One region of the Bacillus sp. C-3-6 genome, then DNA from elsewhere that is predicted to be linked to it. Evidence: riboswitches for the same ligand, from Rfam matches in the RefSeq annotation. Region 1 holds a riboswitch; each other region holds the start of a gene.

Evidence for each region. Region 1 has a riboswitch for thiamine pyrophosphate ahead of thiM (hydroxyethylthiazole kinase). Riboswitches for the same ligand answer to the same signal wherever they lie in the genome.
Region 2: it holds a riboswitch for thiamine pyrophosphate, as region 1 does, so the genes downstream of both, thiC (phosphomethylpyrimidine synthase ThiC) here and thiM (hydroxyethylthiazole kinase) in region 1, are expected to answer to the same signal.
Region 3: it holds a riboswitch for thiamine pyrophosphate, as region 1 does, so the genes downstream of both, thiT (energy-coupled thiamine transporter ThiT) here and thiM (hydroxyethylthiazole kinase) in region 1, are expected to answer to the same signal.

The regions. Positions count from the first base shown of each region.
Region 1 is NZ_CM137247.1:430,266-438,544, reverse strand. Features, by position in the region: gene ACW0JX_RS02250 (anaerobic C4-dicarboxylate transporter family protein) at 1-556, shown strand, start outside; gene thiE (thiamine phosphate synthase) at 673-1,332, opposite strand; gene thiM (hydroxyethylthiazole kinase) at 1,347-2,156, opposite strand; TPP riboswitch at 2,229-2,341, opposite strand; partial or broken gene topB (DNA topoisomerase III) at 2,552-3,127, shown strand; gene ACW0JX_RS02230 (type I restriction endonuclease subunit R, EcoR124 family) at 3,405-6,488, opposite strand; gene ACW0JX_RS02225 (restriction endonuclease subunit S) at 6,508-7,713, opposite strand; gene ACW0JX_RS02220 (type I restriction-modification system subunit M) at 7,713-8,279, opposite strand, start outside.
Region 2 is NZ_CM137247.1:4,934,751-4,943,029, forward strand. Features, by position in the region: gene cydA (cytochrome ubiquinol oxidase subunit I) at 87-1,442, shown strand; gene ACW0JX_RS25475 (cytochrome d ubiquinol oxidase subunit II) at 1,435-2,460, shown strand; gene ACW0JX_RS25480 (arsenic transporter) at 2,844-4,202, shown strand; gene thiC (phosphomethylpyrimidine synthase ThiC) at 4,458-6,218, opposite strand; TPP riboswitch at 6,333-6,448, opposite strand; partial or broken gene ACW0JX_RS25490 (L-lactate permease) at 6,520-6,591, opposite strand; gene ACW0JX_RS25495 (transposase) at 6,637-6,906, shown strand; gene ACW0JX_RS25500 (hypothetical protein) at 7,383-7,685, opposite strand; gene ACW0JX_RS25505 (IS110 family transposase) at 8,099-8,279, shown strand, end outside.
Region 3 is NZ_CM137247.1:4,551,682-4,559,960, reverse strand. Features, by position in the region: gene ACW0JX_RS23470 (response regulator transcription factor) at 1-275, shown strand, start outside; gene ACW0JX_RS23465 (sensor histidine kinase) at 272-2,125, shown strand; gene thiT (energy-coupled thiamine transporter ThiT) at 2,333-3,004, opposite strand; TPP riboswitch at 3,091-3,192, opposite strand; gene ACW0JX_RS23455 (FeoA family protein) at 3,387-3,614, shown strand; gene feoB (ferrous iron transport protein B) at 3,611-5,599, shown strand; gene ACW0JX_RS23445 (FeoB-associated Cys-rich membrane protein) at 5,616-5,786, shown strand; gene ACW0JX_RS23440 (lipoprotein BA_5634 family protein) at 5,831-6,409, opposite strand; gene ACW0JX_RS23435 (PspA/IM30 family protein) at 6,813-7,478, shown strand; gene ACW0JX_RS23430 (DUF350 domain-containing protein) at 7,559-7,963, shown strand; gene ACW0JX_RS23425 (DUF4178 domain-containing protein) at 7,985-8,279, shown strand, end outside.

The sequences.
Region 1 (8,279 bases):
TGATGGGAAGTTAGCCCGTCTTTCCATGCCGAACACAATTGAGATGGTTATGTTAACTATCGCGGCTCTTATTATTATTTTCTGTAAACCAAATGTAGAAAGCATTGTGTCTGGTAACGTCTTTAAAGCAGGGGCAACAGCAGTTGTTGCTATTTTCGGTATCGCTTGGATGGGAGATACTTTCTTTAATGGAAACTTAAATATGATTCAAGGATCCATTCAGCATTTAGTAACAAGTGCACCTTGGCTATTTGCCATCGCGCTATTCATTCTATCTATTTTACTGTACAGCCAAGCAGCAACAGTACGTGCCTTAATGCCACTTGGACTATCCCTTGGTATTCCACCAGCGCTACTGATTGCGATGTTCCCTGCAGTAAATGGATATTTCTTCATTCCGAACTATGGAACAATCGTTGCTGCTATTAACTTTGACCGTACCGGTACAACAGGTATTGGTAAATACGTATTAAATCATAGCTTTATGATTCCAGGCTTAATTGCAACATTTACTTCTATCGGAATTGGAATGCTCTTAATTTCAATTATGTTTTAAAGAAAAAGCACAAACCTTTATTTAAAAAGGTTTGTGCTTTTTTAATCAAACGTTTGTTTAAATTTTTTGGGCAGTCTACTTCTCGATGTAGCACTTAAAATACTACATGTCCTTTTCTACAAACTTCTCTTTACTTCTTCAGCTAATTTTCTCGTACTTTCATACGTAGATTCAGCTAAACTAATTGCTGAAATAACTGAAACACCGTCCGCACCCGCTTCTATAACTGCCGCTGTATTTTCAATTGTAATCCCACCAATACCAACGATTGGCACTGTAATTCCTTGTTCTCTAAAATAAGCTAATCCTTTCGTTCCTTGAACAGCTTTCGTATCTTTTTTCGTACTCGTTGGGAAAATAGGTCCAACGCCTAAATAATCTGCTCCGTTTTCGATTGCAAAGCGTGCTTCTTCAATTGTATGAGCAGATACACCGATAATTTTATCTCCCATTTTTTCACGAACAGATGTAATTCCTTCATCATCTTGTCCTACATGAACACCATCTGCATCTAATTCAATGGCTAATTCTACATCATCATTTACAATGAAAGGAACACTATATTCCTTACAAAGCGTCTGCAATTCTTTTGCAAAGCGCACTCTATCTCCTCCGATTAAAGAACCTTCCCCCTTCTCGCGAAACTGAAAAAGTGTCACTCCACCATCTAATGCTTCTTTCAATACAGCTAAAGGATCCCTCGTGCAGTTATTACTTCCCATAATAAAATACACTTGTAATAACTTAGACATCTTCTTTGTTTCAATGCGCATCATGTGTTTCATCCCCCTTACTCTAACTCCTCAATCTTTCCATACTTCTCAATATCACCAGCAGTAGTATTCGCTAACTGATTTAAAAATTCAATTTGGAAACTACCAGGCCCTTTTTCTACTGTTTTAACAGCTGCCAGTTCCGCAGCTACACCATAAAACGTTAATGCGGCTACTGCTGCTTTTACATAATCTTTTTCTACTGCTACAAATGCTCCTATTACAGAAGTTAGTAAACAACCTGTTCCCGTAACTTTCGTTAAAATAGGGTGACCGTTTCGAATAACAATAGTTCTCTCTCCATCTGTAACAACATCTTCTTTTCCAGTAATGACCGCAACTGTATTTAGTTCGTCTGCTGCCTGCCTTGCAATACTTACAACATTGCCATTTCCAGTACCAGCGTCTACCCCTTTAATTTCCCATTTCTCATTAATAACGTTTGCTATTTCAGCCGCATTGCCGCGGATAATTGCTAAATCTATTTCGGCTGGAATATGTCTCGCAACTTCTGTTCGATACGAAGTTGCTCCTGCACCAACTGGATCAAATAGTACTGGCACATTGTTCACATTTGCTGATTTACCAGCAAGTAACATCACTTCTACTTCCTCAGGACGAAGTGTTCCCATATTTAATACTAACGCTCCAGCAATGCTAGCCATTTCTGCTACTTCTTCTTTTGCATACGCCATTACAGGCGATGCCCCAAGTGCCAACAAACCGTTAGCAGTAAAATTTGTTACAACAACATTTGTAATATTATGAACGAGCGGATTAGATTCTCTCACCAAATCCACTACTTTACTAATTTCTTTCATATTCATCCTTTTCATCTCCTAACTATAATGATGGGAGATACACAAAAAGACACTTTGCGCGTACGCAAAGTGCCTGAATATGTGCTTTTACACTCTCCCTACGCTGGCATTATCCAACAGGTTCAAATGGTCAATGACGGACTAGTAGCCATACTCTCAGTTTGTATCCACAAACTCCCATGTGTTTCTTATTCATCTACTTCAAAGTCTACTCTTATTCTAGTAAAATAACAAGTTCTTTACTTTTTCTATTTAATATAGAAGCAACTGATAAAGTGAAACTTTAATTAGTTGGGATTTTGTTCCCTCCATTAAAAACCGATCAAATATGGAGCGAAACTGAATCTCAAGAAGATGTATGCTATAGTTAACGTATGGAAATTTGAAAGGATGTTTTTAATATGTCAAAAAGCGTTGTAATCGCTGAAAAACCTTCCGTTGCACGAGATATTGCTCGTGTACTGAAGTGTGATAAAAAAGGAAACGGCTATCTTGAGGGTAATAAATATATTGTAACTTGGGCTTTAGGTCATCTCGTTACATTAGCAGATCCAGAAAGTTATGATGTGAAATATAAAAAGTGGAATTTAGAAGATTTACCGATGCTACCTGAGCGTTTGAAATTAACGGTTATTAAACAAACTGGTAAACAATTTAATGCTGTAAAAAGTCAGCTACTTAGAAAAGATGTAAATGAAATTATTGTAGCAACAGACGCTGGACGTGAAGGGGAATTAGTCGCACGCTGGATTATCGATAAAGTTAAGCTAAATAAACCAATCAAACGTTTATGGATTTCTTCTGTAACCGATAAAGCAATTAAAAATGGTTTTGCAAATTTAAAACCAGGTAAAGCCTATGACAATTTATACGCTTCAGCAGTTGCACGTTCAGAAGCTGACTGGTATATCGGTCTTAATGCAACTCGCGCTTTAACAACTCGCTTTAATGCCCAGTTAAATTGCGGCCGTTGCCAATTGTATCCTGTCAATAGCTAGGGTGAAATTAATTTTACTAGTATTTATAAGACTTGTATGAATTACACCCAAATAATTCTGGTTGTAATTGTTGTTTCATACATTAAAATATTATATTTTCCCTCCTCAATCCGTCCCCTCTTATATAAAATATTCGTAACTACTCAACCCATAGTTAAGAGCCAAGGAATGTATATCCTCGACTCTTATAATCAAACATATTCTGTTTCTACTGGTTATTCTTCGTTTTCACAGGCACTTCAAAGCCATCATCAAGTTAACTATATTTTTGCTTAATTTCAGCAATCCACTCTGGAAGTTTGATAGTTAGTGTCATATTATGCCTTAACAAATTGCCAGCCGTTTGATTGGTTGCCTTACTAAAATCAACACTACTAATGAGTTCAGTGATGTAAGGAACAACATCAGACTGTGAAATAGAATATGAATTCACTGATTTTCCAAGTAATTCACTATCTAGACCCCACTCCGAAGAAAAATTAATAACCGTATTCTGTAGCTTACTTGCTTTCCAAATTTCGAATGCCTCATCAAATTCCAAACCGCTCGATAAGTTACCAGGCACAAGCTCAGTATCCACAAATTCTTTCAATAACTGTGCTTGCTCATATTCCCCCATGTTACTCAACTCTTGAATTTGTTCATAAATAATACGGAGTGTTTCATTATCCACCTTTTGCACGCCGTTCGGTGAGGTAACTTTTGAACCAATTAAACTAAGAATATGATTCGCATCGATTACTTGTGTTCCCGCTAACTTAGTTTTTCCAACAAGCGTATTAATTGGTGTCGGCGGAGGTGGAGTTCCTGGCTTCCAAGTTAAGTTTTTATACGCACCAACATACTGTAACCAAGTATGCTCATCAATACCAAAAGTTATATCATCCCACTTAAATTCATAGTATTGTTCTACCAAATTCAACTGCTCAGCAGCATCTTTAAAAGCAAGTATAAATGCTTCTTTTTTCTTCTCATCATGTTCAATTGTCTGCCATTCAGTAGGGTCAGGTAAAGTCGGAATCATTTCAGTAACTTTTATTGCTAATTTCTTTACAGCAGTTTCATAGGTATCAACAATTGCCTTACTGCTCTTACCACCGCTTCCATACAGCTTCAAAGCTTGATCTACGATTTGCTCGGTAAGCCGTGGATATTGGAAGTTGATAATCGTTCCAAACTCTTTATTTGAGCCAAACACACGATTTGTTCGTGAATAGGCTTGAATCAAACCTTGAAGTTCAAGTGAACGGTCAACATAAAGCGTATTAAGACGCTTAGAGTCATAACCTGTCAGCAGTTGGTCTGCCACAATCACGAGGTCTATATTCTTAGGGTTTCGTCCACTACCGCCTCGAGTAGCACGTTCCACGACATCTTCAAAGTAAGCGTCCTCGCCGTGTTTTTTATCACCAGCAACAAACTCAATACCAGTAAATGCAGCGTAGTCCTTAAACATACCTTTGACAATTTTAGGGTCTAGTGGCGTAGGATCATTTTCATTGCCGAAACTAAACGTCATAGCCACATTCAACTTTTCTCCACGATCTGTCAGTTGTTTCTTAAATTCATCATAATAAGCAATCACACGATTTTTATAGGCAACTGTCAAAATGGCATTAAATTCTCTACCTTGTGATTGTGATTCCCAGTTACTCAGAATTTCTTCAACTACACGTGGGATATGCGTTTCATCTTGGTATTTAAACAATTCTCGTTTTTTAGCTTGCTTTTCAAGGTCAGCTTCTGACATCTCTTGAACTTGGCGCTCAATGTCTCTGTCAGTTAATTCAGGGTGTTCTACCTTAATTTTCTCAGCTAGTTGCTCTCTTAAATCATCATAACTCTTGAATTCTCCAGTGTTGATATAATCAACGTGAAAACCTAATACATTTTTATCCGCAATCGCCTCATCAATCGTATATTGATGTAACTTAGGTCCAAATAATTTTTCAGTCGTATTAATGACTTCGCTTTTTTCATTGACCTTTCCTTTGATCTTATTTTCATCAAATAAAGGTGTTCCAGTAAAGCCGTAGAAGAGTCCATTTTTCTTGAAATAGCTCTTAATGGTTCCCATCATCTGTCCCATTGTCGTACGGTGAGCTTCATCGATGATAAAAACGATTTTCTTATCTACTAAACTATCATCGTGAGCTTCTTCCAGTTCCTTAACTAAAGAATTCAGTTTGAATGTTGTCGTTACTACAATTCCGTTTTTAGCTGACTTGAGTATCTTTTTTAGCTGATAGGTATGTTTCGTATCATCAACGGAAACGGACTCGTAAGCTGCGTATGCTTTGAAGTTTTCACTGGTACGATTGTCCAGCTCACGTCTATCAACAAGGAAGACGACTTTATCAAATCCTACTCTAGTCGATAAAAACAAAGCCGTCTTGAAACTCGTAATAGTTTTCCCCGAACCAGTAGTGTGCCAAACAAAACCGCCGTGAGATAATTTTTCATCATTGTCCCAACCAAATGCTGCCCCTTCAACCGCTTGTAAAGCGTGGACTTGATATGGACGCATTAACATATGTCGTCTATTTTCCTCATCACGAGCTTCATCAATAACTAAGTAATCTCCGACCATCTGATGTGCCATTGGAATCATCAAGAATTGCTCAATCACTTTTTCCCAAGCGTTTACAACATTATTTTCTTTATCCGACCAATGAAAGACGAAACTAGGGTTAAAATCTCCTGCTGTTTTTGGAGTAGCGAAATATCGAGTGGCAATTTCAGAAGTGATGACCATCATCTGCGAAAAAGCCATGAAGTTATTACTGTATTCGCCGTCACGATAGTAGCGCATAAACTGTCCAAATGCCTCGTCTAGCGTTTTGTCCGTGCGTTTTTGCTCGATATTGATTAAAGGCAAGCCGTTGATAAGTAAGACAATATCAAAACGGTTGTTATTTGCTGTCTGTACTTCTCTAGCAATTCTATAGCTTGAATCCCCGCCACGCACTTCGGCTTTTTTGAAAATTGTCAACGTGATTTGTTTTCTCGTGATTTTGGGATTATCATCACGGTAAATGCCATCAATCTTGCCCTTTGATTCTTCAATGGCTAAAATTTTCGCTGCTTCGTAGCTGTTGCTGATTCGATTGACTTTTGCCATAACTTGACGGAACTCGTTATCCGTCAATTCCACACCTTCAAGCTGGTCAGCATTAATACGATTGAGTTCACCACGCCAGTGAGTAACCAAGTCAGTAACGGTTACTTTTTGCTTATTGCCGTCTAAAAAATCAGGCGCTTCCCATTTATATTTTTTTAGTTCTTTAACAAAATTCTCTTGAAAAGTTTTCTCTGCCGCACTTTTTGGTACATTGCTCATGACTTACGCTCGCTCCCCTCTAAACAAACATCTCATTTAGGTATGCTTTTTTTATATTTTGTAGTTTTTCTAATTTACGCTGTTGAACAGCGATGAGGGTACTCAAGTTATCAAAGAAAGAGGCTATCTTGTCCTGTTCTTCTAGACTTGGATATGAAACAGGAATGTTTTCTAAATATGCGTAATATAAATTCGACACATTTCCACCCTCGACACGTTTTGCAAATTCGTATTTGAAAAGTGCATTGAACATATATGCTGTAAATAACGGATTTTGTTTCGTGTTATAAACTGAAATCATTTCTCCGATTGCAACTTCAGGAATGCTGAGCCAACTGCAATTGGCAAAGTCTAATGGATCCTCACCTACCCGAGGGACGAGCACTTCTTTACCGGTACTAAACTTCAAGTTTTCCTTTGGAATATTTGTAAAAGAATATATCGTATCAATTTTTTCTTTGTGTTTTGTATAAAGTTCTCCATACCTTACACATGGCGTTGTTGAATCTGATGTTACCGACCACTTTGGAGCGCTTTTCCCATAATAGAAAGAACCAAACTCTCCAATTGTACGCTGTTCCCAATCGTCCGTAAATCCGGCAAATCTCCGTTTTGGCTCACGCTCACCTTCAGCGGGAAACATTTCAGAAAGATAAGCAGATTTTAACGCATTCGTCTTTTCTAACTTACGCTGTTGAAGGGTGATGAGGTAATCTAATTGTGCAAAGAAGTTACCGATTTTAGTCTGCTCTTCAACACTGAAAGGTACTGTAAATTCTGTATTCGAAACAATTCCCCAGTCTGAACGAGGCATTTTTGTTCCAGTAGATAAATTTGCAACTGTTTGATACTTATTACTTTGGATTAATGAATATATAAATTTATTATCTGTATCATTTGGACGAAAAACCCAAAAGTCTCCTACTGCAATTCCTTTAAAATCAGGCATCAACCAATTTTTAAGATATGGACGCAACTTCCCAAAAAGAATATCTCCCGTTTTAAATTTAACCCCTTTTTTGTCACTTTCTTTTTGAAAAATATCTTTATTAAGTTTTCCTAGCCCTGAAATAATATCTTCGAATTCTACTCGAGGGAGACCTTCTTCCTCGCTAGAAGTAGAAACTCGACTCACAAGTTCAGAAAACTTATGCTGTTCCCAAGTGTGAGTGTTGTGAAACTCCTTAAATCGCCTTTTTGGCACTAAATTTGTTTGTTCCGTCATTATCTCACCACCAATTCACTCATCAATGCTTCAAACGCTGATTCCAAGCCACGACTTTCTTCTTCAATCTCCGACAAAGTATCGGCATAACGATTGTGCAACATTTGCAGCGTGTTCAATTCTGTTTTTAGCGGTATCTCTATCAAACCAACCATAGCGTCCGCTGTGTTGCCGAACCATTTTTCATACATCAAGTTATCGATTTCTTCGTTTGTTAAAGTTAAGATACGTTCTTGCACGGCTTCTTTGAGCGCTTTTTCATCAGCTTTCACGGCTTTGCTAAGCTCTGATTTATCTGCAAATAACTTCTCAACTTTTTTCAGTAGGTTATATTCAACTGTTCCCTTGCTCGCCTTTTTCAACTCATCCTTGATTGATTTGTTTTCAAAAGCTTCACTAGCTTCATTCAAGGTTTCGCCTAAAGCATTGGCTTCATCGCTGTCTTCAACTTTCGCAGCCTCAACTAAGTCAGACAGCTCCGTTTCAATCTCTTGAATGCGAGTTTTCTTTGATTCGATTTCTTCTAGCTCATCACTATATAAACGTTTCGCAATCAACTCATTCGG
Region 2 (8,279 bases), 720 kb from region 1:
AATACATATATATTTTTGGTAGTTTTTTTGAATAAATCTTCCAATTCAATCAGAAAATAATGGCAAAAAAGAAGAGGAGTTTACATATGGATACGGTAACATTAGCAAGAGCATTTTTTGGTTCTTCATTAGCATTCCACATTATCTTTGCAACACTTGGCGTCGGACTTTCATTGATGATTTTTATAAGCGAAATACTCTATCACTGGAAGAAAGACTCCGACTATGCCATTATGGCGAAAAGATGGACAAAGGCGTTTGCTATTCTTCTCGGTGTAGCAATTCCAACTGGAACAATTGTTGGTGTGCAAATCTCACTTCTTTGGCCTGGTTTCGCCAAAATTGTTGGGCAAGTTATTTCTGTTCCCTTCCAAATTGAGATTTTCGCCTTCTTTTTGGAGGCTTTATTCATGTCGATTTACGTATATGCAGCTGATAAACTTCCTCCATTTATGAGATTAATCTCGCTATTTTTCGTCATGCTTGGTGCCACGGCATCCGCCGTACTCATTACATCAGCAAATACATGGATGAATACACCAGCAGGCTTTTCAATGAATCCAGATGGATCTGTTTTTAACGTTGATCCGTGGAAAGCTTTCTTTAATCCGAGTTTTGGCACAAGTGCATTCCATGTTGTTATTACGGCTTATGCAACTGGTGCGGCTGTCATTGCTTCTATCGCTGGATTTAAATTATTGAAGAAAAATTTAAGTACACGTGAAATTGCTTATCATAAAAAAGGGCTACTATTAGGGCTTGTCGTTACATTTATTACAGGCGCTACGATGTGGCTTTCAGGACATGAATCAGCGATTGCCTTACATAAACACTCACCTGAAAAACTTGCATCTGCTGAAGCTTTATTTGAAACGACATCACACGCACCGCTATCCATTGGCGGAGTTGTGGATCCTAATACACTTGAACTAAACTACGCACTTGAAATTCCAAACATGCTTAGCTTATTAGTGGGACTAGACCCTAGCACTGTCGTAAAAGGTTTAAAGGAATTCCCACAAGAAACATGGCCACCATTTTATACACATACACTATTCAACTTAATGGTCGGCACTGCTGCGTTTACCTTTGCAGTTGCAGCAATTGCGCTCTTATATTGGTACTTCGTTTACCGAAAAAAGGGAACAGAACTACCAAAGTGGCTACTTTGGGGGGCTGCTGCATGCGGACCAATTATGATGCTCGGTATTGAATTCGGCTGGATTTTCAGTTGTAGCGGTCGTCAACCATGGACAATTTATGGTATGCAACGTACCGTCGATGCATCTACACGCGCCGATTTCGTCGGTCCTTTATTTGTTTTGTTCATCATTTTATATGTTGGACTCGCTATTTTAACAGTCATTGTTCTACGGACATTCTTTAGAAGACATCCATTAAAGAATGATTTACAACACCAAGGAGGCGATTCTCATGCATGAGGAAAGTATTGCAATCATCATCTTATGGGCCCTTATTTTCGTATACAGTATATTAGGGTCCATCGATTTTGGCGCTGGTTTTTGGGGCATGGTATACGCAAAACATCCAACGCTCGCTGCTAAACTTGCGAATCGGTACTTATCACCAACTTGGGAAGTAACAAATACGTTTCTCGTCTTCGTCGTTGTCGCATTTCTCGGCTTCTTTCCGAAAGCAGCCTTTACTCTTGCGACAGTAATGTTCGTACCAGTTATGTTAATTTTAGTGCTCGTTGCAGTACGTAGTACATTTATGGTATTTGCTTACTCCTTGCCGAAATATCAGTACCTTCTTCGGGTTATTTCAGGTATTACTGGTCTCTTAATTCCAGCACTATTAATTACCGTTTTACCCGTTACAGAAGGAGCCTATATTACAATGTCTGAAGGGAAAGAAGTACTCCTGTATGGAAAACTTCTTTCTAGCCCGGTTATCTATTGCTATATGCTCTTCGGAATAACGTCTGAACTATTTCTCTCCTCTCTCTTTCTTGCTGATTTTGCGAGAGAACAAAGTTCAGAAGATACGTATAGAATTTATAGAAGAAATGCCATCATCCTTGGTCCTGCAACGCTCGTTACGGCGATCATCGCCCTCGTTGTAATGGATCCTGAAACACATTGGCTTATGCAAGGATTAATAAAGCAATTCCCGTGGTTTACAGTTTCTATTGTTTTATTCGTTATCGGATACTCGTCCCTTTGGTGGACAAACAAAAAGTACAATACACTAGGATATCCTCGCATTGCCGTTTTAGCTGTCGTCGCTCAATATGCATTTGCAAGCTACGCTTACGGCGTCGCGCATTTACCTTATATTATTTATCCTGACGTAACTGTATTTACAAGCTTTACAACGACAGAAACGTTCTATGCACTGCTCATTCTATACGCAATTGGGATTGCAATTTTATTACCAGGATTTATTTTCTTCTGGAATTTATTCTTGAAGGATCGTACTTTTTTGAAGGAAAAATAATATAGCATTGGGGTCTGTTCCAAAAGGTATTTTGGGATGGGCTCCTTTTGTCATGTTTTGTCGATAAGTCGATATATTTTAAAAATCGCTGATATATTTTGAGTTGCGCCGATATATTTCAATGATCGCTGATATATTTTGAGTTACGCCGATATATTTCAATAATCGCCGATATAAATCTCATTTACTACCCAATCAATTTATAGACTCCTCTCATAATAGTTATTTCACTATTCGTGACACTTGTCCTTTAGCTTGAAAAACACATATTCGCTTCATCTCGTTATACGTCTAGTTCTTCTTATTTTTTGCTGAATATACTACCAATATAAACTTGAGACAAGCTACATCTGTTCAAGGGAAAATAGAAAGGTAGGCAAAATATGAGCATTGAAATATGGATTACTATTATTGTATTCTTCTTAACGATGATTGTTATCTTTTGGCGGCCTCGTGGTTTAAATGAGGCATGGCCAGCAGCAATCGGAGCTGGTATCATCATAATTACTGGACTTGTATCAAAACCAGACATCATGGATATTATAAGTAAAATTGGCGGTGCCTCCATAACAATATTAGCAACTATTGTTATGGCAGTTATATTAGAAAGCTTCGGCTTCTTCCATTGGTCCGCAGCGAAACTAGCAAATTTAGCAAAGGGTTCTGGGCGCCGCTTATACTGGTATATTCAATTATTATGTTTTCTTATGACTCTTTTATTTAATAACGACGGTAGTATTTTAATTACAACTCCCATTTTAATTCTTCTTCTAAAAAATCTTCAATTAAAACCTCATCAGCAAATTCCTTATTTATTAAGTGGTGCTTTAATCGCTACGGCATCTAGTGCACCAATTGGTGTAAGTAATATCGTAAATTTAATCGCATTAAACATCGTCCATATGACTCTTTATATGCATACTGCTATGATGTTTGTACCTGCAACATTAGGCTTATTATTTATGTCATGGCTTATGTATACAGTTTTGAAGAAAAAACTTCCGAAAAAATTACCTGTTTCTTCATATGATATTGAAGAAATTTTCTTCACGAAAAACTTCCATCCACTAAAAGGAAATAATTCTGTTGATACGAAACAAAAGCGTACAAGATTCATGTTAAAAGTATTAGGTTTCGTCTTCCTTATGCGCTGCCTTTTATTCGTTGCATCCTTCTTATCCATTCCAATCGAAATTGTTGCTGTACTTGGTTCACTCGTTCTTCTCATTTGGAGATGGTACTACTTACGAACAAACCCTGTCGATATCTTGAAAAAGACACCGTGGCACATTTTAATTTTCGCTTTCTCTATGTACGTCATTATTTACGGGCTTCACAATGCAGGATTAACAGCGGCGCTCGTAAATTGGCTTGAACCAGTTGTAAGTCAACATCTACTCTATGCTAGCTTTGCAATGGGTGGACTCGTCTCCCTCCTCTCTAACGTCTTCAATAACCATCCTGCACTTATGATTGGTACAATCACATTAACCGAAATGGGACTAGACCCAGTCACATTAAAAACTATCTACCTCGCAAACATTATTGGTAGTGACATCGGTTCACTATTATTACCAATTGGTACACTAGCTTCCCTCATTTGGATGTATATTCTGAAACAAAACAAAATTAAAGTAAAATGGAAAGACTATTTAAGTGTATCCCTTATCGTTATTCCTCTCACAACAGTCGTCACATTATTCCTCTTATTCTACTGGGTACATCTCTTCTTCGCCTTATAAAGTGAAACTTTAATCAGTGGGGGTTTTGTTCATCCCCCACTGATTATTAGCCTTAACCAATCGGGCTTTTACGGGCAGCCCGACCCCGACCTAACTTCTTTGCTTCCGCTGAATTTTGAGGTGGGGGTCTTACTGCCCACAAATAGCGGGATAAACAACAGAAGCCCCATTTGCTACCGTCTTAGCAAATGGGGCTTCTTCTATAATAAAGTTAGGTACTACAGTGTGATCAATCAAGTAAAGAGGTGTAACGTGTTATTGATATAAATGACTACCAGCTTCTTTAAATTCTTCTGCTTTCTCTTTCATTCCTTTTTCAATTGCTTCTGTCGTTTCTAAATCATTTTCTTTTGCATATTCACGGATATCATGTGAAATTCTCATACTACAAAACTTCGGTCCACACATTGAACAGAAGTGAGCTGTCTTTGCCCCTTCTGCCGGCAACGTTTCATCATGATATTCCATCGCACGTTCAGGATCTAAAGATAAATTAAATTGATCGCGCCAACGGAATTCGAAGCGTGCTTTTGAAAGTGCATCATCACGCTGATGAGCCGTTTTATGTCCTTTCGCAAGATCAGCCGCATGCGCTGCAATTTTGTACGTAATAACACCCGTGCGTACATCATCTTTATTCGGTAAACCTAAATGTTCTTTCGGCGTTACATAACAAAGCATCGCCGTTCCAAACCAACCGATCATCGCAGCTCCAATTGCCGATGTAATATGGTCATAACCTGGTGCAATATCTGTCGTTAGCGGCCCAAGTGTGTAAAACGGCGCGCCCTGACAAATATCAAGCTCTTTCTCCATATTCTCTTTAATTAAGTGCATCGGTACGTGTCCAGGTCCTTCAATCATAACTTGCACATCATGTTTCCAAGCAATTTTGGTTAATTCGCCAAGTGTTTCAAGCTCAGAAAACTGTGCTTCGTCATTTGCATCTGCAATAGACCCTGGACGTAATCCATCTCCAAGAGAGAACGAAACATCGTACTGCTTCATAATTTCACAAATCTCTTCAAAGTGAGTATATAGGAAGTTTTCTTTATGATGGAATAGACACCACTGCGCCATAATCGAACCACCGCGCGAAACGATACCTGTCGTACGCTTTGCCGTGATTGGAATGTAACGAAGCAATACACCAGCGTGAATTGTAAAGTAATCAACGCCTTGCTCCGCCTGCTCAATTAACGTATCACGATATACTTCCCACGTTAAATCTTCTGCAATTCCGTTTACTTTTTCCAGCGCTTGATAAATCGGTACAGTTCCAACTGGTACAGGCGCGTTACGAATAATCCACTCACGCGTCGTATGAATATTTTTACCTGTAGATAAATCCATAATCGTATCTGCACCCCAGCGCGTTGCCCATGTCATCTTCTCTACTTCTTCTGCAATCGAAGAAGATACAGCTGAGTTTCCGATATTCGCGTTTACCTTCACATGGAAATTACGCCCGATGATCATCGGTTCAGCTTCTGGATGATTAATATTCGCTGGTAAAATAGCGCGGCCTTCTGCGATTTCCTTACGAACAAACTCCGGCTCTACCCCTTCACGAATCGCAACATACTCCATCTCAGACGTAATAATGCCATTACGTGCATAGTGCATTTGCGTAACGTTTGCACCTTGCTTTGCTCTAAGTGGCTTGCGATCCATCTGCGGGAAAACAGGTGTATGTTTCGAAGCCACTTTCACACCGTCATCCTCTGGTTTCACTTCACGCCCTTCGTATGCTTCTACATCACCACGCCCCAGAATCCAAGAATGACGCGGCGTTGGAATTCCCTTTTCCAGCTCCACTTTATACGCCGGATCCGTATAAGGACCGCTCGTATCATACACACGGACTGGAGGATTTGGGATGCCGTTCGTTTCGCTTTGTTCAATCTCACGCATCGGCACTTTCATGCCTGCGCGTGGTCCATCCACATATACTTTCTTACTCCCTGGTAAACTCGATTTCAATTCAATTTGCTCAGCTGAAACAGACTGTTTCATAACCTTTGTTGCCTCCCCTGTTCGTGACAAGGACGAGATATGGCCAGCGCATGCCAAAATAAAAAGAGCCAGGTCCATAAAAAAATAAGGACCTGGCTCATAAAAGACATCATTATGTAAAGCCGTTAACTTCCCTACGCTGGTACGAGCCAGATCAGGTCCAAAGGGTTAAGAAGATCACGCGCTTCTCTCTCAGCCTACGCATACGTTAGGCACCCCTAGTTTATCACTGATTTAATTTTCAATACTTTCCCATCATACACGATAATCTGAAAAATGCAAAGGTTATTTCTTTTTCTCTTTATGGAATCATCCACGTTAAATAATATGCTTGAACATACCTCATAATACCAACAATAATTACGAAGAACACCCTATTGTAAAAATAGTTTATGACTTAACATGGGAGTTTAAAAACATCTTCACCACAAAGAGTATTGAGAATTTCGACCATTGTATTGAGAAAATGAAGAATACTAATATACAAGAGTTTAAGAGCTTTACGAATGGATTAGCCGGGGATATTGAAGCTGTCAGAAATGCGGTAACTTATGAGAATAATAATGGTCTTGCCGAAGGGAGCATAAACAAGTTAAAGCTTATTAAAAGAATTATGTATGGTCGATACAAATTCTCCACATTGCGGACAAAGATTCTACTTTTGGAGAGAATGAGACTTTTCAACTAACTCCGGAAAGAACCATTTTTTACTTGCCAAATACATTCATCAGTCCCGTTTGACAAAGAGCCTTTGTCTCTGCTGCATTTCGCTACAACTGCTACCTGCCATACAACCTGCAATAGAGATAGGTAACAATTTACTATACAAGGAACAAAATTGACCTGCTCCTCCATTTAGTGATTTAACTACCTTTATTATTCAGTGCTAAAACTCAAAGAAAAAGATCTTACATTTATTGTAACATTTTTCCTTAATACGTTAATTATTTTTTGTTGTCTTGTTAGTTAAAGGGGTACTTAGTACAAAAAATAACCGTAGATAGTAGCACGAACACTGTTCTTGTTATAATTAATTTTTTTCAGAACGTCTATAATCCTCTTTTAAAAAATATATGTAAATATAATAAAAAACGAATGATTAATAGAAATATTCTACACCACTCGTTTTTTATCGGACTTCTTTTTACTGTACTTTTATTTTCTTTATGAGTTATTAGAAAAATAATTGTCTATATAAGTCTTTATTTTTTCAAAATTCTTTTCCATAAATAAGATTGCTGGTACTTCAATTATTGGAAGATTATTTTCATTATCAAAAGCTGGACACGGTTTGGGAACTACCAAATAGTCAACTGAGTTTTTATCCCTGATATAATTAATTGAAACATCATAATACTTAGAAAAATATTCCTTCAAATCATTCTGATTCCTTAAAAATGGTAGAGAAAATATTGAACCATAATTTATACCAGCGTCGACAATTAATACAAAGCATATTTTTTTCATGATACACCCTCCTCGTATAATAAGTTTTAAGTTAATAACTGTTCCTTGAAAATTAAATAGTTTTTATCTTCAAGAGCTACATCAAAAAAATGATGTATGGGTAAAATTTAGTCTTGGATACTGGGGGATTTCTCCAGATAATGGAAGTGTGGAAATGGATCCATCGGGAATATGCTTACTCCTCCTGTAGTTCGACCACGTTAAAAGACTGTGACCCAGACCAAAATGCACTGCATACGCACAAGCTGTATCGGTTTCCTTCACTTACCTCTCATAGTGGTGGGAGGACAGCTTAGATGAAGGCAATCATTGAATACTCATACGCGAGGTTGTGGCTATGTTTTGGACTCTAGGGAGATTCCACAGTATCCAAGCTCATTCCAAATACTATTCAAAGAAAGGAGGTCCTTTCTTTGAGATTATTCGTAGCTATTGATGTAAGCTCTGAAAAACTTGATGTATGTTTTCTTGACAGTCATGACACTGTTTTGAAAGAAATTTGTCTTTCAAACGATGTGAATGGTGCCAACGCCATTAAGGAGGATGTTCTCCATTTTCACCAGTTGTACAACTATAAAAAAATTGTCATTGGCA
Region 3 (8,279 bases), 1.1 Mb from region 1:
TTCACGTTCATTTTCCGTCACGCACTGTTACGGTAAATCGAACTGATATTAATTTAACGCATACAGAATTTGAAATATTAGCGTATTTCATGAAAAATCAAGGAATCGTTTTAACGCGAGAGCAACTCATTTCAAGAATTTGGGGATATGAATTTGCTGGTGATGATCGAACGGTTAATAGTCATATTCGTAATTTAAGAAATAAATTAGGAGAGAAAGCAAAGTACATTACAACTGTAGTACGCACAGGTTATAAATTTGAGGGCAATGTATGAGGAATGGAATTGTACTAAAATTATTTACTCTTACAACAGCATTGTGCATGTTGATTTTAGCGACGATATTTATTGGACAAACGATATTTTTTAAACAATATTATGCGAATCGAAAAGTGGAAGATATTAAAGTGAATTTAAATTCCTTTGGGAAGAACTATTTAAATCATGCAGGAAATGCAGAAGAAATTCAGAAACTAGAGCAAGACTTTTTAAGAGAAAATAATACGTGGATTACGACATTAGATAAGAACGGGAATTTAAAACATGCAGATGATTTTTATTTTGAAGTAACGATAGATCGTAGGCAACAAAAGAGCTTTGGACAACAAATATTCAAAATTCCCTTAGGTAATCTCGTCAATATAGAGGAGATTGATAATAAATTATCAGAGCATTTTTTAGGGCAAGAAATTTATTTTTCTGGAGTGAGAAAAGAAGATAGTTTTATTCCATTCTCTTTTTCTTTATCTAAACAGAATTTAAGCGGATCTAATAAACCGCTAGAAAAAGCATTTAATGAGAAAATGAGAAAATTATATGAGGAGAAAAAGAAAGCAACCGGGGAACAAGTTGTTAAGGAGAAGAGGCCAGCCGTTCAGGAGCAAGCTGCCCCAGAACCAGATGTTTACATAGGAGGGCGTGTTACGAAAGTACAGTTTCCAGATGTAAAAGGCCCCGTAAATCCAATTTATAAAAATACTTTATTTTTGGATAGTATAAAAGAATTTCAAACGGATGTATTACTAAAAGAGAGTAATCAAATAGAGTATTCAACAAAGACAATGGACTATGAAAAGAATGATATAAAATATAAATTATTAATGAAACCAATAAAAGAAAAAGATGGATCAGTAACATATATTTATGCGATGGCTTCTTTACAGCCCGTAGATGAAGCTGTACAAATGGTGCAAGATTATTACATCTATATCATTGCATTTGTAGTCGTTCTTATTTTTTTAGCTTCGTTTTATTATTCAAAACAAATTGCAAAACCATTATTAAAAATAAATGATACGACGAAGAAAATAGCACAATTAGATTTTACAGAAAAAATACCGATTACTTCAAAAGATGAAATTGGAGATTTATCGAAAAATATTAATGTGCTATCAAATAAACTCCATTCGCATATTGGGCAGTTAGAAGAAGATATTGAAAAGGAAAGAAAGTTAGAAAAGACGCGAAAAGAATTCATTTCTGGTGTTTCACATGAATTAAAAACACCGCTAAGTATTATGAAAAGCTGTATTTCTATTTTAAAAGACGGGGTAGCTGAGCATAAAAAGGATTATTATTTTCAGGCGATGGAGAGAGAAGTAGACAAAATGGATACGTTAATTTTGGATATGCTTGAGTTAGCTAAATTTGAATCTGGTACATATAAAATGAAAAAGGATTCGTTTTATATTGATACAGTAATTGAAGACATATGTGAACATCTATCTGTGGAAATAGAGAAAAAAGAGCTTCGTGTTCATAAAAATATATGTTCATTTGAAGTGATTGCAAATCAAGGCCGGATTGAACAAGTCATCGTGAATTTCATTACGAATGCCATACGTTATACACCAAATAAAGAAGATATTATTATTTCTACAATAGATGAGAAGGATCGTATAAAAGTGTGCATTGAAAATAAAGGTACTCACATTGAAGAAGAACAATTAGATAAAATTTGGGATCGTTTTTATCGAGTGGATACAGCTCGTCAGCGTTCACAAGGTGGGACGGGGCTTGGGCTTGCCATTTCAAAGAATATTTTAGAACTACATGATACTGAATATGGGGCAGGAAATACAGAAGATGGTGTGTTATTTTATTTCTATTTACCGAAAAAAGCGTAGAAAATATAATCTACGTTTTTTTAAATTATTTTCATATTATCTTTACCTAATCTTTATTTTTAATCAGTATAATTTGTTTAGAATATGAGGTTATGTAAGGAGTCGATGAACCGTGCATAGCAATTGGCTAAGTATAATGGTATTTATTTTCTTTTGCGCATTTATTGTATTTTTAATTAATATTACGATATGAAAAAAGAGCGCTCATTAAGCGCCCTTTTTTTGTGTATTCATTTGATAAGCACTGATGCTTTTGAATAAGCGTGGTGAAGTGATAAATAAAAATATAAGTAAAACGGTACATAGAATATAGGAACCAATCATTGTACTACCGTTAAATATTAAAGAATATAGGAAAGCCGATTGGCCTTTTGGTGCATATTGTCCCCAGAAAATGATACCAGCGATAAAGTGACAGAAGTAACGAGCTAGACTACCGATAAAAGTAGCGACGATAATGTATCCAATTACTTTCTTTCCTTGGTTTGGTTTTGATGAAGGTTTGTCTTTACGGCTACCTAAATTTGATTGTTCTTCGCTAGTTTCATTTGACGCTAAAAGCGCCTTTTGAATTGGACGGTAGAATAAACCAGCAAATCCAATGAATGCGAAAGCAACAAAGTATTCAATTAATACTTGAATTGGTGTGACGATAATGGCATCGCCTACGACAATTTGTAATAATCCCCAAATTAAGCCTCCTAAGAAAGCCATTTTGAAGCCCCAGCGGTATGCGATAATAAAAATAGGAATCATAGCAAATGAAATGGAACCGCCTGTTGCTGATATTTTGATTGAAAGTGGTAAAATGTCGATGACCAAGGCGAAGGCTGCAAGAATAGCAGATTCGATCATCGCTTGTAAATTGGTGTTACGCATGTTGTCTCCCCCTAAATCCAAGTTGTACAAAAAAGAATAGATATCATAGGAGGATACGAAATACGTAAATAAAAATGAGGTATGTATTTCGGACGTTTGCACAATCCCTGCGTTAGCATTAACTAACAGGTTCGAAGGGTCGGAACGAAGTGTTCCCTCTCAGCGGCATGGCTCCCCCAGTGATAACGAGATTCTTTATTTGCTATTGTTTATTGTAAGCGAAATGGATGAGAATGGCAAACAAATGCTGTATGACAATAATTGAAATAGAATTGTAGCGAAATGTTAATAAATATGAAGCAAAAGGGTATAGTACAAGAGAAATTGGGTGTGGTATAATTTTTTTGAAAATAATTATCATTCTCTTCTGAGGGGGAAGGTTATGAGCTTAGTAGATATTAAAATTGGAGAGAAAGTGTTAGTAAAAAGTATTCAGTCTTTAGATCAGCTATTAAAGCGTAGACTAGCTGCTTTCGGTCTTGCGGAAGGAAGCGAACTTCGCTTGAAACAGAAAGCGATGTTCAAAGGTCCTTGTACATTGGAGTGTCGTGGACAGTTAATTAGTATTCGTCATTGTGACGCGAAAATGATAAAGGTGGAATTAGCGTGAATAAGGTAGCTTTGCTAGGGAATCCGAATACAGGGAAGACATCATTATTTAATGCACTTACTGGTTCTTATGAATACGTAGGAAACTGGAGCGGTGTAACAGTAGAAAAAAAGGTTGGTAAATTAAAAGATAGACAAGGAACATTAATTGATTTACCAGGTGTGTATGATTTAAATCCAGTTTCACGTGATGAAGGTGTTGTAACAAACTTTCTATTAACAGAAGAATTTAATCATATGTTAAATATTGTAGATTCTTCGCAGTTTGAGAGAAATATGCATTTAACGTTGCAATTACTTGAATTTGGTAAGCCGGTCTCAATTGGTTTAAATATGGTTGATGTGGCGAAGCAAAGAGGAATTGTCATTGATGTAAAACGATTATCAGAACTATTAGGTGTAACAGTCGTTCCTGTCGTTGCAAGAAGTGGAAAAGGTTGTGAAGAACTACTTGCGACTCTTAAAGAAAATGACAAAAAGGAGAAAAAGCCATTCCTTATTTCATATGGTGTACAAATGGATGAAGGAATTGGAGAAGTAATTGCTCTTTTAGAGACAGCGAATTATGAGCATCCGAGATGGTTAGCACTTCAATTTTTAAGCAATAACGAAGTAGTAGAAAAAGAAATGAAAGCATTACCAATTTATAAGGAACTCATAGCCATTCGATCTCGCTTAGAAGGAAAACTTGATTGTACGTTAGAAGAGCACATTTACAAAACTCGTGAAGCGTATATTGAAAAGTTAAAAACAAATGTTATGAAGCATGAGAAAGAAGGAAAAATTCCTTTTTCAGAAAAAATTGATAGATTAATTACACATAAAATTTTAGGACTTCCAATCTTTTTAGCAGTTATGTTTTTTATTTTTCAGGTTACGTTTACGTGGATTGGTACACCTTTATCGGATATGTTAGATGAGTTTTTTGGTGGTCAGCTTACGGATTGGGTGACGGCTGGACTTACAAGTATTGGAGCTTCTGATTTTATTCAAGCACTCGTTACAGAAGGTATTATTGCCGGTGTTGGTGCTGTATTAGTATTCGTACCACAAATCTTTGCACTATTCTTTTTCATTTCATTATTAGAAGACTCAGGATATATGGCGCGAATTGCAGTTGTTATGGATAGAATTATGGAGTTCTTTGGCTTAAACGGTAAAGCTTTTATTCCGATGATTATCGGTTTTGGATGTAACGTTCCGGGTATTATGGCAGCGAGAACGATTGAACAGGAGAAAGAGCGCTTACTTACAATTTTAGTAACACCGTTTATGTCTTGTTCAGCACGATTACCTGTATATGCATTATTTGCGGGCGTATTCTTCCCTAATAGTCAGGCGACTGTTGTATTTTCTTTATATGTCGCAGGTATTGTTCTTGCGTTATTAGTTACAAAAATTATGTCTCTTACGATTTTGAAAGCAGAAAAATCTATTTTCGTAATTGAGCTACCGCCTTATCGTGTGCCACAAGCGAAAACGTTATGGCTGAGCACGTGGGAGAAAGGAAAGGGATTTGTTCGTAAAGCTGGTACATTCATCTTTGGTGGTTCGGTTGTTATTTGGTTATTAAATTATGCAGGTCCATCAGGATTTGGCGTTGATATGGGAGATAGCTACTTAGCGATGATTGGTGGATTTATCGCACCATTATTTGCACCGCTCGGCTTTGGAACGTGGCAAGCTGCGGCATCCCTTTTAACAGGATTTTTAGCGAAAGAAGTTGTCGTTTCTACAATGGCAATTATTTATGCGGTTAAAGAAGATGTGCTTGGAAATGTAATGGGAGCACATTATACAGCATTATCAGCTTATGCATTTATGTTCTTTATTTTATTATATGTTCCGTGTTTAGCGACCGTAGCTGTTATTAAACGTGAAACAGGATCAGCGAAATGGACGATTTTCTCAGTCGTGTATCCACTCGTAGTTGCTTATGTATTAACGCTCATTATATACCAAGTTGGATCCCTACTCGGATTCTAGAAGGAGATGTATTGTGATGATGGTCAATATTATAATTGGAGCTATCATTTTTGGTTATGCAGCATATACGTTAGTTAATTTTGTAAAGAGAAGTAAAAAAGGAAAATGCGCGGCATGTTCTTTAAATAAGTCATGTCAGTCGCAAACTTGTAGCCCGGATATGGAGCAAATTGCTCATAATAAATAGAAAAAAGCTTTGCGAAATTTCGCAAAGCTTTTTTGTTTTACTTTTTACTTTTTAATTTTTACAAGTTGAGAAGCTTCTACGCCTTTGTAACCAGGGAATTCTTTACTCGGGTCTTTATCAAATTTTAATACACCTACAGATTTTTCATCACCTTTTACATTGCTGTAAGTTGCGTCATCAACAATCGCATACATATCTGTATATGCACGGCCACTTCCGATAATTGTGTTGCCTTCATATTTTAATTTCGCTCCATCAAGTGTAGCATTTTCTACTTTCTCTTTTGCGAATAATACACCTTGTTCTGTTGTTACAGCTGGTAATTTATCAAGTGATTTCGTGTTGTCTTTTTCATCAACTTTGCTAAGTAACTCTTTTTTCACTAGTTCTTCACCAGTTTTCTTATCCATTACAAGAACTTTTTTACCATCTAATGTTGTCATTTTCATTTTATAGAAGTCTTTTTCTTTCACTTCTTTTTTGTTTTTATCTGTAATTTGTTGAACTTGTTCTTCTGAGCCGTACAGTACAAAACCGTTCGCTTTCTCTCCTAATAAAGAACAACCTGATAATGCTCCAAATGAAATTGCTGCTGCTAATCCGATTCCTACTAATTTTTTCATGATGATTTCTCCTTTTATATGTTTTATAGTAAATACAATTTTTGTATTAGTGCTTACATGTGAAGAAGCTTGTTTGTTGCTTCTGGTATTAGTGTATAAGAAATATCGGAATGCAACTATCGAGTTAGCTTACAGTAACATTACACTTATGTAATTTAGTGAAATTGCACAAAAGTAAGTTAATTTCAAAGAGGGATAATGAGAATATATTAGAAATGCAATATTGTATATAGAATGTCATATTATAATGGATGTATTTTGGAAATAACATGTAAGGACATATTAGTTTTGTTATAATAAACACATAGGCTGTAAAAATGAATATTCTTTACTGTAAAGGGAGATTTTTCAGTTTTCCAAGTAGTGAATTTGAAATATGAGGTATATCATAGGAGGAATTTAGATGTCTGTATTTAAACGATTAAGAGATTTAACAATGTCGAATGTGTACTCGTTAATTGAAAAAGCGGAAGATCCAGTTAAGATGACGGATCAATATTTACGCGATATGCAAGCGGATGTACAAGAAGCTGAGAAAAGTGTAGCAGCTCAAATCGCACTTGAGAAGAAATTCAAAATATTATTTGAAGAGCAAGAAGCACTTGTGAAAAAACGTGAAGAGCAAGCTCATATGGCTGTTCAAGCTAATAACTTAGATCTTGCGCGTCGTGCATTAGAAGAAAAACAAAATGCAGAGCAAAAGATGAATGAGTATAAAGCAAGCTACGAGCAAAATAAAGCTGCTGCTGATAATCTTCGTCTTAAGTTAGAAGAAATGCGCAAGCAATTAACAGAGCTGAAAAATAAACGTGAAACACTTGTAGCACGTGTAAATGCAGCGAAAGCACAGAAGAATATTAATCAGGCGATGTCTGGATTTGATTCAAATTCAGCAAAGGCTGGTTTAAGCCGTATGGAGGAGAAAGCTCTTCAATTAGAGGCTGAAGCGGAAGCAAGCGGTGAAGTTTATAAGAAAGAAAAGTCATTAGATGATGAATTCGCAAGCTTAAACAAAAATTCTGCTGTTGACGATGAATTAGCTCGTATTATGAAGCAGTATGAGAAATAATATAGAATAGAGACAAATGAACCGACATGTCTAAACAAATTCATGTCGGTTTTCTATTATATTTTTGAGGAGGTTTTGCAATGACATGGATGAATGTAGTTGCCATGCTTGTATGGACTGGAGCGAGTGCAGTACTTTTATTTGCAATTATGTGGGTTGATTCGATTTTTACAAAATACAATGATTTAAAAGAAATCAAAAATGGAAATACAGCTGTAACAACTCGTTTTATTATGAAATTATTTGCACAAGGGTACATTTTATCTCAATCGATAACGAAAGCAAATGATTTATGGCAAGCACTTCTTGCATCAGCAGTTTCTTTCGTTATTTTATTAGTGGTAGAAATGTTTATCGAATTCGTATTAAAGAAAATGTCTGGTCTTGATTTAGAAGAAGGTACGAAAGAAGGTAGCGTTGCACATGCGATGTTAGCCGGATCATTACATATTGTTGGTGCACTTATTTTAGGTGCTTGTTTATAAAGAGAAAAGGAGGGGTAGATCATGAGTTTATTTAAACGAATTAAAAATATAATGAAAAGCCCAGAGCCACCGAAGCCGGAAAAGAGTCTTTTAACGTTAGCTCCTGGTGATATGATTGAAGTTTCATTAGTCATGTACCAATTAACTGGGAAAACGAGTATGCATTCTCGCAAGGAAATTGTTTTAACACTGCAAGACGGGAAAGACATTCGTTATTTAAAAATTGAAGATCGTGAAAATACGTATTACAAATTATATACACCAATTGATGGTCGCTTAGATTCAATTGAGGAAATTCCGACGACAATTGAAATGG